2 regions of the Halomonas sp. IOP_6 genome follow, and region 1 is predicted to be linked to the other one. Evidence: predicted binding sites of a transcription regulator. Region 1 holds the regulator's gene; the other holds the start of a gene.

Region 1 (5,145 bases):
ACGTGAGTTACAAGCCAGCGGTGAGCGTGTCGTGATGATCGGTGACGGTATCAATGATGTGCCGGTATTAGCTGGCGCTGACGTTGCCATTGCTATGAATGGCGCCACAGACCTCGCCCGTACCCGCGCCGACGCGATATTGCTCAGTCCACGCCTAATGCGTATTTTTGAGGCGATTGATATTTCCTGCGCCACACGCCGAATTATGCGCCAAAATATGATGTGGTCGGTTTGCTACAACTTTTCGGCACTGCCTTTAGCAGCAATGGGGTTAATCCCCCCCTGGCTCGCTGCGATTGGCATGTCGCTAAGTTCCCTGATTGTGGTAGGTAACGCGCTGCGTCTCACTCGCTGGCGTACGCCGCCCGCCCCTCAGATTGCCCTATCAACACCGGTGACGGCATGACGATTTTATACTTACTGATACCCCTTTCACTCACTCTTCTGGGCCTCGCGGTGTGGGCGTTTTTCTGGGCCGTGAAACACGACCAGTTTGACGATTTGGAAGGCCCAGCCCACCGCATTCTATTCGACGATGATGAGAATGACCTGACTCCCGAGCAGCGTGCCGCACGTAAAAAAAGCGGCTCTTCTTCTCAAGATAACCAAGAGCCGCCCGCATGAATCCGACGGGACTTGATTTACCGCCCCTGCTAGCCGCGTTTGTATTTGGCTTAATGGGCGGCGCCCACTGTATCGGCATGTGTGGCGGCATTATGAGCGCGCTGACCTTTGCCGTACCGCCTAGCATGCGACACCCTGCCCGCATGGGTGGGCTGCTGATTAGCTATAACGCCGGACGCATTCTCAGCTATATGGTGGCGGGTGCCATTGTTGCTGCACTTGGCACACTTATCTCACTTTCTCCGTCTGCACGTGTTGCATTGCAGGCTTTCGCCGCATTGATGCTCATCTTAATGGCGCTCTATATCGCCAACTGGTGGAAAGGACTGCTGAAAGTAGAAGCGGTGGGAAGGCACCTTTGGCGATATATTGAGCCAGTGGGAAGACGCCTGATGCCTGTCGTGCGACTTCCTCAAGCCTTCGCCCTAGGGACACTGTGGGGCTGGCTACCCTGTGGGCTGGTTTACTCCATGCTAGCCTGGAGCTTAGCGATTGCAGACCCACTCGATGGCGCGCTTCTAATGGGGGCTTTTGGCCTGGGTACACTCCCTGCTCTGCTGGCAACAGGACTTGCAGCACAGCAGTTAAGCCATTTAATTCGCCACCCTGCCACTCGCAGCGTCGCCGCACTGTCGATTATAAGTTTCGCCCTTTGGCAGCTATGGACGCTTATTCCTCTAACAGCGCATTAGTCAGACCCTCCTATAGTTTGATATAGCTCAACGCATTCCAAGTGACACCGACGTAGCATGCCGAGAGAACACTGAGCGACGGCGCTCAGTCACTCCTTTTGTTTACTTCTCACTTCGGAGCGCTCGCCATGCCCGTTCATGCCACTGCTGCCTTCTCACCTACCAACACTGATGTGTCTGGGGCTAATGCCTGGAATGAAACGCTGCTGCGTCGCTATGACAAAAGTGGCCCACGTTACACGTCCTACCCGACAGCTCTAGCGTTTCATGAGCAGTTTAGTGCCGATGACTTTACTCAGGCGCTAGCGCGCAGTAACGAGAGCCACCGCCCGCTATCACTGTATGTACATGTACCCTTTTGTCGAAGAATTTGCTTCTACTGCGCTTGCAATAAAATCGCAACGAAGAATACCGCCCTTGCAGAACCTTACCTTTCTCGGCTAGATCGAGAAATGGTGCTCACTGCCCGCCATTTAGACATTTCACGCCCGGTGCAACAGTTACACTGGGGTGGTGGTACGCCCACATTTCTAACCTTGGCACAGATGGGGGACCTAATTGACCGCCTAGATGCCCGTTTTGGTTTATCTAGCTCAGCCGATCGCGATTACGCTATTGAAATAGATCCTCGTGAAGCAGATGTATTTACGTTGCGCCATCTACAGTCTCTCGGCTTTAATCGACTAAGCCTTGGCGTGCAGGATTTAAATCCGCAGGTACAAAAAGCCATCAACCGAGTACAACCCCGGGTACTCACCGAAACGTTGATGGAAGAAGCACACCGTCTTGGTTTTCGCTCACTCAATCTTGATTTAATTTATGGGCTGCCATTTCAAACCGAAAAAAGCTTTGCTGAGACGCTAAGTCAAGTCATCGAACTCAACCCTGCACGGCTGTCCGTATTTAATTATGCGCACATGCCCACCCGCTTTGCGCCACAACGACGCATTAACGAAACGGACCTCCCCAGCGCTGATGAAAAGCTGGCTATTTTGCATACCACCATAGAAATGCTGACTAACGCAGGCTATGTGCATATTGGCATGGATCACTTTGCACGACCTGACGATAGCCTAGCGATTGCACAGCGCAACGGCACCTTACAACGCAATTTCCAGGGCTACTCTAGCCATGCACAGTGCGATTTAGTTGGCTTAGGCGTATCCGCTATATCACGGGTTGACGACGTTTACGCACAAAACCCGACTCAGCTTGACCAATATGAAGCAGCCTTAGATCAAGGTAAGCTGGCAACCGTCAAAGGATTAAGGTTAAATAAGGACGACCTAATACGAAGAGACGTGATTGAACGGCTAATGTGCGACATGCACATTGATCTAGCGGCAGTTGGAAAGCGTTGGCACATCGATGCTAATGACTATTTCTCCACCGCAATTGAGCAATTGAAGACAGCTGAGCAAGACGGCTTAATCACTCGCCATCAGCAAGTTATTAGCGCCACCCCCACTGGACGGCTACTGATTCGCCATTTGGCGATGGCCTTTGATGCTCGCCTAGCTGATCAGCCTACTCAGCGCTACTCTAAGATTGTATAAGCTTCTTGAGACGTCTTGCCTCTGGGCCTATGATGGCTAACGAGAAAGGGAGAATGATATGCCACACCCCGCCAGCCAACGACGCTCACTGCTGCAAGAGGCGCGCTGCCAGACCTGTAGCCTAAGCTCGCTGTGTCTACCGCTTGCCTTAGAGCTTGAGGACATGAGCCAGTTTGATGCCATCATTCGCCGCCGCGCACCACTCAAAAAAGGCGAGCCCCTATTTCGTCAGGGTGATCACTTCACTAGTGTGTATGCCGTCCGCTCAGGCAGCCTGAAACAGGTGACCAGCGAAGGGAACGGCAATGATCAGTTGACAAATTTCTACCTTCCCAGCGAACTAGTGGGATTGGACGGAATTGACGAAGAGCACTACCCCGGTAGCGTCATTGCACTGGAAACCACTACGGTGTGTGAAATCCCATTTGACCGTTTGGACCTGCTTTCCGAAGAACTGCCCGAACTACGTGGCCAGCTTTATCGGAGCATGAGCAAAGAATTGCGAGATGACCGGCGTATGATGCGCTTGCTATCGCGCAAAACGGCCGATCAGCGACTAGCCAGCTTTTTAGTCACCCTTTCAGACCGTTTTCGTCGACGTGGATACTCGCCTTATAGCTTCAGACTCTCCATGTCCCGCGCCGACATCGGCAATTACTTAGGCTTGGCGGTAGAAACGGTCAGCCGTATTCTTAGCCGCTTTCAACAGCAAGAGGTGGTGGCTGTTTCCGGTCGCGAGGTTAATATTTTAGATATGCGGCGCCTCATCACGCTAGCTGAAGAGGAAGAACAGTCGGCTAGTCCACGCTAAGCGCCTGAATACGCCCTTCCATCAACGCCGCTTGTTTGGCTTCAAGGCCAGCAAAGTCAAATAAACGGCGGTCTGCTAGCTGGGAAGGCGCTACATTGGTCACCGCTTTAAACATGCTTTCTAGACGTCCTGGGTGTTTTTTATCCCACTCAGCCAACATATCTTTGACAACTTGACGCTGGAGATTGGGCTGAGAGCCACATAAGTTGCAGGGAATAATAGGGAATTCCATTAGTCGAGAAAACTCTCCAATATCAGCCTCTTTGCAGTAGGCAAGGGGGCGAATGACAATATTCTTGCCATCGTCAGATAAAAGTTTGGGAGGCATTGCTTTCAAAGTGCCACCAAAGAACATGTTAAGAAATAACGTTTCTAAAATATCTTCACGATGATGCCCTAGGGCAATTTTCGTTGCCCCAATTTCCTCGGCAAACCCATAGAGCGAGCCACGTCTTAGTCGTGAGCAGAGCGCGCAGGTCGTTTTTCCTTCTGGGGTTTTCTCTTTCACCACCGAGTAGGTGTCACGCTCTAGAATGTGGTATTCAACACCCACTTTATCTAGGTACTGGGGCAGCACATGCTCCGGGAAGCCTGGCTGTTTTTGATCCATATTGACAGCGACCAGAGAGAAGTTAACAGGCGCGTTGCGCTGCAGGTTAAGCAGTATCTCCAGCATCGTATAGCTATCTTTGCCGCCAGACAGGCACACCATCACCTTGTCACCTTCACCAATCATTTGATAATCAATGATGGCGTTGCCAACCTCTCGCCGTAAGCGCTTTTGTAGCTTATTAAATTCACGCTTTTGTTTAGCGGCGTGATGCTCGGATGGTGTCTGTGCGCTATTAACAGCAGGGCTGTCAACAGAAACAGTATCAGGCGCTGCGGGGTCAAAATAGTTAGGTTGTAGCATGGTGTAGGCACTGCCGATGGTAGAAGAAGCAGCGGGCATTCTAACAAGACTCACCACGTCCACCCAAGATAAACCCGTGGATTCATCCCATGAGGGTAGTAACGACTACCCTTGCTGGGCGATCTCGCGCTGCAAACGCAGATATAAAAGCGCGCTTGCGGTTGCATCCCCCAGCACTCCCATCCATTGAAGAGCGGGTATTTGCCAACGAGCGAGCGCTTCGGTTAGGCGGCCGCTCGTCTCACACTGTGGATGTAAGCGACGCAGCTGACGATAGTGTAGCTTTCCAACATCGACCTGGGCATTGGGCAAACCAAATCCCAACCCGGCTTTAAACAAAAGATTTAGGTGTTCCACCGAGCGGCCTAACTGCCAACCAATTAGCGGCCGATTACCGATGAATTCAGCTAGCGCCCCAAGATGCTCAGCGTTAGGCGCCAGCACCGTGTCCGTCGCATACAGCTGATGATGTCGCCGCAATGCAGGGGCGTTGTTGTTTTGCTCTTCTGCCAGGGTAGCCACCCAGGCTCGGCTGGTCTGCACTCTCCC
Region 2 (5,145 bases), on a different contig from region 1:
GCATTGCAAACGGACGCCTAGTGCCGATTCTGCAGGACTTACCGCCGGCTTTGCTAGACATCCATGCGCTTTACCCAGCCCGACGCTATTTACCTGCCAAAGTAGAGCGCTTTATTGAGTTATTGGCGGCGGCGTGGGGTGACCCACCAGTATGGGAAATTGAGCTCGGATTGTCGCCTTTATCGCAACAGTGAAGTGCATTAACAGTGGATTATCTCAGTGGCTTTCATCTGTAAAGTGGCACTATCGCATCCAACGTGATGCTCGCGACTAAGAGAGACGGCTATGACCACTACTAATACTTCACCACTCACCCTCCATGCCACCGCCTTGCTACGTATCAGTTTAGGCGTAATGGCCTTAGCTCACGGCTTGCTTAAGGTGTTTGTCTTCACCCTGCCAGGCACTGTCAGCTATTTTGAATCCCTGGGCTTACCGGGTGTTCTTGCTTACTTAACCATTGCTGCCGAAGTAGGTGGTGGCCTAGCACTTTTACTGGGCATCTATACTCGTTGGGTAAGCCTTGCTCTAGTCCCCGTGCTGCTAGGTGCAGCCTCGGTACACCTGGGTAATGGCTGGCTGTTCTCAAACCCGGGTGGTGGCTGGGAATTCCCTATTTTCTGGACGATTGCTCTGGTGGTACAGGCAGGCCTAGGTGGCGGTAGCGCTGTTGTCAGCCGCAAATTCGCTTAACCGCTCTGCCCGCATTGGCTTCGGCTTGTGCGGGCATCATTGGCCCGCTATAGGCTAACGGAGGTACTAAGATGCTACCCAGCCTGTTTATTTCTCATGGCTCCCCCATGCTGGCGCTGAATAAAACGCCGGCCCACGCTTTCCTACGCGAACTGGGGAAGCGCCTCTCCCCTCGTGCGGTGGTCGTCGTATCAGCCCACTGGGAGAGTCTTACGCTCAAGGTCAGTACTAGCGCACAACCAGAGACGATTCATGATTTTGGCGGGTTTCCACAAGCTCTTTTCGAGTGCCAGTATCCGGCCCCTGGCAACCCTGAATTGGCTGAACAAATTGCAGTGCTATTGGGCGCCGAACGCGTAGAGCGCGGCCTTGATCACGGCGCCTGGGTACCACTCTCGCTGATGTTTCCAGAGGCCAATGTACCGGTCGTTTCCCTGTCGCTACCTGTGCGCTGGGAAAATGACGCGCTAGTCACGCTCGGCGAGCGCCTATCAGCCTTGCGAAAAGAAGGGGTTCTGATTATTGGCTCGGGCAGCCTGACCCATAACTTATATGAAACCCTGCCCCAAGGGAGCCCCACCCCCGCCTGGGTAGATGAGTTTGCCCAGTGGGTTAGCGAACATATTGAAGACAATGATCGCCAGGCATTACTTCACTGGGAGCGTGCTCCAAAAGCGCTGGAAAACCACCCGACCCCAGAACACTTCCAGCCCTTACTGGTGGCCATGGGGGCAGGCGGAGATGGAACTCAGTTACACCACAGCGTGGAACATGGCGTACTGGCGATGGATGTCTACGCGTTTAGCTAATAGCAGTACCTAATGATACGGATTGGTTTTTTCTGGGCGACCCCAGATCGCGCATTAAAAGCGCAAATTCACTCTGTTCCGGGCTAATGCTAACACCTGGCACGGGGAGGCGAACTCGGTGCCCTGAGCCAGGTGCAGCGCGCTGGGCTTCGCCGCGAACGTTCTCCATGTGTTCAAGCACGAAGCGGTGATTGCCACTTGGCAACATGAGCTCCATGCTATCCCTCACTTCAAAGCGGTTTTTGACCTCGATGTCTAACCAGCCACGAACAGGATCGTAGCCCAGCACTTCACCGACAAACTGTTGGTGCACACCGATGGAGCTACCCTGCTGATAACTTTGAAATTCATCGTGAACATGGCGACGATAGAAGCCTTCGGTATACCCTCTGTTCGCTAAGTTCTCCAGCTCATCCATTAATCCCATATTAAAGGGGCGGCCAGCAACGGCGTCATCGATGGCGCGGCGGTAAACCTGTGCGGTCCGTGCGACGTAGTAATGAGACTTTGTCCGCCCTTCGATCTTAAGCGATGCTACTCCCATTTCTGTCAGTCGCGCCACGTGCTGTACTGCACGCAAATCCTTGGAATTCATAATGTAGGTGCCATGCTCATCTTCATACACAGGCATCAGCTTGCCAGGGCGAGTGACATCCTCGATCAGCGCTGAGAGCTCGTCCTGGTCGGCCACCGCCGTTTCAGCGACGTGCTGAGCTGGCAACAGGTCACCCGTATCATCTTGAGTGGCTGCTATGGTGTTATATTTCCAACGACAGGCATTCGTGCAGGTGCCTTGGTTGGGGTCGCGGTGATTAAAATAGCCAGACAGCAGACAGCGTCCTGAGTAGGCAATACATAGCGCACCATGAACGAATGTTTCGATCTCTAAACCTGGGCACTCTGCGCGTATTTCGCCAATCTCTTCAAGGGATAGTTCCCGCGACAAAATAATGCGGCGAATACCTTGGCGCTGCCAGAATTGAGCGGCGGCCCAATTGACGACATTGGACTGCACCGACAGATGGATCTCTTGATCTGGCCAACGATCGCGAACCATCATAATCAGGCCCGGGTCTGACATGATCAACGCATCGGGTCCGGCCTCAATGACAGGCTCCATATCCCGTAGGTACGTTGTCAGCTTGCTGTTGTGCGGAGCAATGTTGGAAGCAACATAGAATTTCTTACCTCGCGCATGTGCGTACTCAATACCACGATGCAAATTATCGATTTTAAAATCGTTGTTACGCACCCGGAGAGAGTAGCGCGGCTGACCTGCATAAACGGCATCTGCCCCATAAGCAAACGCGTAACGCATATTTTTAAAGGTACCGGCAGGCGAGAGTAATTCGGGAGCTTGCATAGACAGTCACCGTTATCAGGACGATGGCGCGCGTGCGCAGTGATGAAAGTGCCGGATTATAACCAGCTCAAACAGCCTGTCTTGCTCAGCTATCTACTTTGCTGACCCAGATCAAAAAGTAACGACCACAAGCCTCTTTTGACACATATGACGATGAATAACAGCCGCGTTTTACGCCGTTGGGCGGGGTTTCAGCGTCGTACGGCGGTCATGGCAAGCAATTGCTAATCCGCTGCCCATAATCAGCACACTGCCCACCCATACCCACAGATCTGGCAGCTCTCCCCAGAACCACCAGCCAAGCAGCACCGCCCACAGCATTGCGGTGTAATCAAATGGAGCAGCAATCGCGGCAGGGGCAAAGCGGAATGCCAGGGTAATAAACGCGGTCGCGCCAATACCCAAAACACCCGAGACCAAAAAGCCAAGCCAGTGCCAGGGCTCTGGGGTTTGCCAAACCCAGGGCAAACTCAGAGCAGTGACGATAAAGGGCACTAACGTCATGTAGAACACCATTGCCCACAGGTGCTCCCTAGCACCGTAGCGCCGCGCAGTAATCATCATCAGTGCATAAAAGAAAGCCGCTCCCAAGAGGGTTAGCGTGCCAAGCTGGAACGCATCACCGCCGGGGCGAACCACAATCAGCACGCCAGCAAAGCCAACTAACGACGCTATTAATACGGGTGGATCGATTCGCTCGCCAAGCAACGGCACTGAAAGCAGCGTTACAAACAAGGGCGCCACAAAAGCGATTGCCGTGGCCTCTGCGAGTGGCAGCAGGGTTAGCCCCCAGACAAAACACACCATCGTGGCGGTATAAATCAATCCTCTGAGAAGGTGTACACGGGGGCGCTTGGTATGCAACTTGCGCAATCCGCCTGCAAAATGCGCCAACAGGGCAATGAGCGGTAATGACACGAGCGTACGAAAGAAAATAACCTGTAGCGGCGAATGGACCTCGCCTAGCCACTTCGATACCGCATCACCGAGCGCTAAGAACAGAACTCCTAAGCACATGCACAGGATACCTTTTAACGACGTTGTCACGACGCTCTCCTTTTGCCCTTTGGACACTTTATCAGCCGGGATTAACAACTAATAAAAAACCCCGCCAATGTGTCACTGACGGGGCTGCGGATCTAACGTGGCTTTACAAACTTGCGTTGACCACCATGCACTCCATCCCCTGCGCCTGGAGCGTTCTACAAGCGCGTCTGGCGCGTGCTTCGTCCAAGGCGACAACCCTGGCGCGGAATACCGGCGTTTGACCAGCTAAAGTATCGATAGCAACCCGCCCCCCCACTTCATGAGGCAGGCGCTGCGCTGCCTGACGTGCCAACTGCTCTGCTCGCGCTGCCTGGCTAAAAGCACCTACCTGGATACCCCAATCACCAGCAGTAACAGACCGTTGAGGCGTAGCTGCCAATTCGCGCTCACGTTCAATAAAAGCGTTCACCGGGTCTGGTCTACGGGTGACAGGAACTTCTGTCGGTGCCTCCATTGAGCGCGCGAGACGATCTTCAATTTCAACAGCCGGTGCAGACGCTGGTGAAGGAGAAAGGGTTGTCGCTGCCAAATTATTCGAAGCCGCTGTATTATTCGAAATCGTTACATTACTGGCCATGACAGGGCGATTAGAGGCTGGCGGTGTCGACATGGGGCGTTGGCTAGGCGCGTTAGAGCCAGAGAAAGCCATAAACTCTCTAGAAAAAGTGGTATTGGCCAGCCACGTTTGCTGGTCACGCAGCGCTGCACGAGCAAAGCTACGGTCTAACAAGTTGGCCATGTGAGAATCACGAGATGACCCACTAAAGCCACCCATAACAACGCCCACCATACGGCGATCCCCGTGGACGGCCGTTGTCGCTACATTGAAACCAGATGCACGAATGAAGCCGGTTTTAAGGCCATCTGCACCGGGGTAGTTTTTCACTAAGCGGTTATGGCTGGTGTGCCGGGTACCACGATAGGTGAACTCCTGGAGCCCAAAGTAGTGGTAGTACTGTGGGAAGTCCTGCATCACGCGCACAGAGAGTGTCACCATATCCCGTGCCGTGGTGACCTGCTGATCATCAGGTAGACCCGAGGCATTACGGAACGTGGTGGCATTCATGCCTAGCTCGCGCGCTTTTGCGGTCATCAGCTGAGCGAAACGCTGCTCGCTACCACCTAATGCTTCAGCCACCACGACGGCAACATCATTAGCAGAGCGCACTGCCAACGCACGAATAGCAGAATCAACAGGAATGGTACTACCTGCAGAAAGCCACAGTTTTACAG

Evidence for each region. Region 1 encodes FNR, which switches genes on or off when oxygen is low (the NO sensors DNR and NnrR bind a similar motif). Its sites were predicted from a motif close to TTGATNTANATCAA; they were not measured.
Region 2: a site for FNR is predicted at 2,967-2,980, ahead of trhP (prephenate-dependent tRNA uridine(34) hydroxylase TrhP). Genes of this name have one in related genera too.

The regions. Positions count from the first base shown of each region.
Region 1 covers NZ_JAIRBO010000003.1:453,383-458,527, forward strand. Annotated here, with positions in the region: gene K7H08_RS08270 (heavy metal translocating P-type ATPase) at 1-406, shown strand, start outside; gene ccoS (cbb3-type cytochrome oxidase assembly protein CcoS) at 403-624, shown strand; gene K7H08_RS08280 (sulfite exporter TauE/SafE family protein) at 621-1,316, shown strand; gene hemN (oxygen-independent coproporphyrinogen III oxidase) at 1,445-2,872, shown strand; gene fnr (fumarate/nitrate reduction transcriptional regulator Fnr) at 2,931-3,683, shown strand; gene ttcA (tRNA 2-thiocytidine(32) synthetase TtcA) at 3,670-4,635, opposite strand; gene K7H08_RS08300 (DNA polymerase III subunit epsilon) at 4,702-5,145, opposite strand, start outside.
Region 2 covers NZ_JAIRBO010000006.1:129,771-134,915, reverse strand. Annotated here, with positions in the region: gene K7H08_RS12690 (LysR family transcriptional regulator) at 1-194, shown strand, start outside; gene K7H08_RS12685 (DoxX family protein) at 286-693, shown strand; gene K7H08_RS12680 (DODA-type extradiol aromatic ring-opening family dioxygenase) at 765-1,502, shown strand; gene trhP (prephenate-dependent tRNA uridine(34) hydroxylase TrhP) at 1,495-2,865, opposite strand; gene K7H08_RS12670 (DMT family transporter) at 3,037-3,912, opposite strand; gene K7H08_RS12665 (serine hydrolase) at 4,016-5,145, opposite strand, start outside.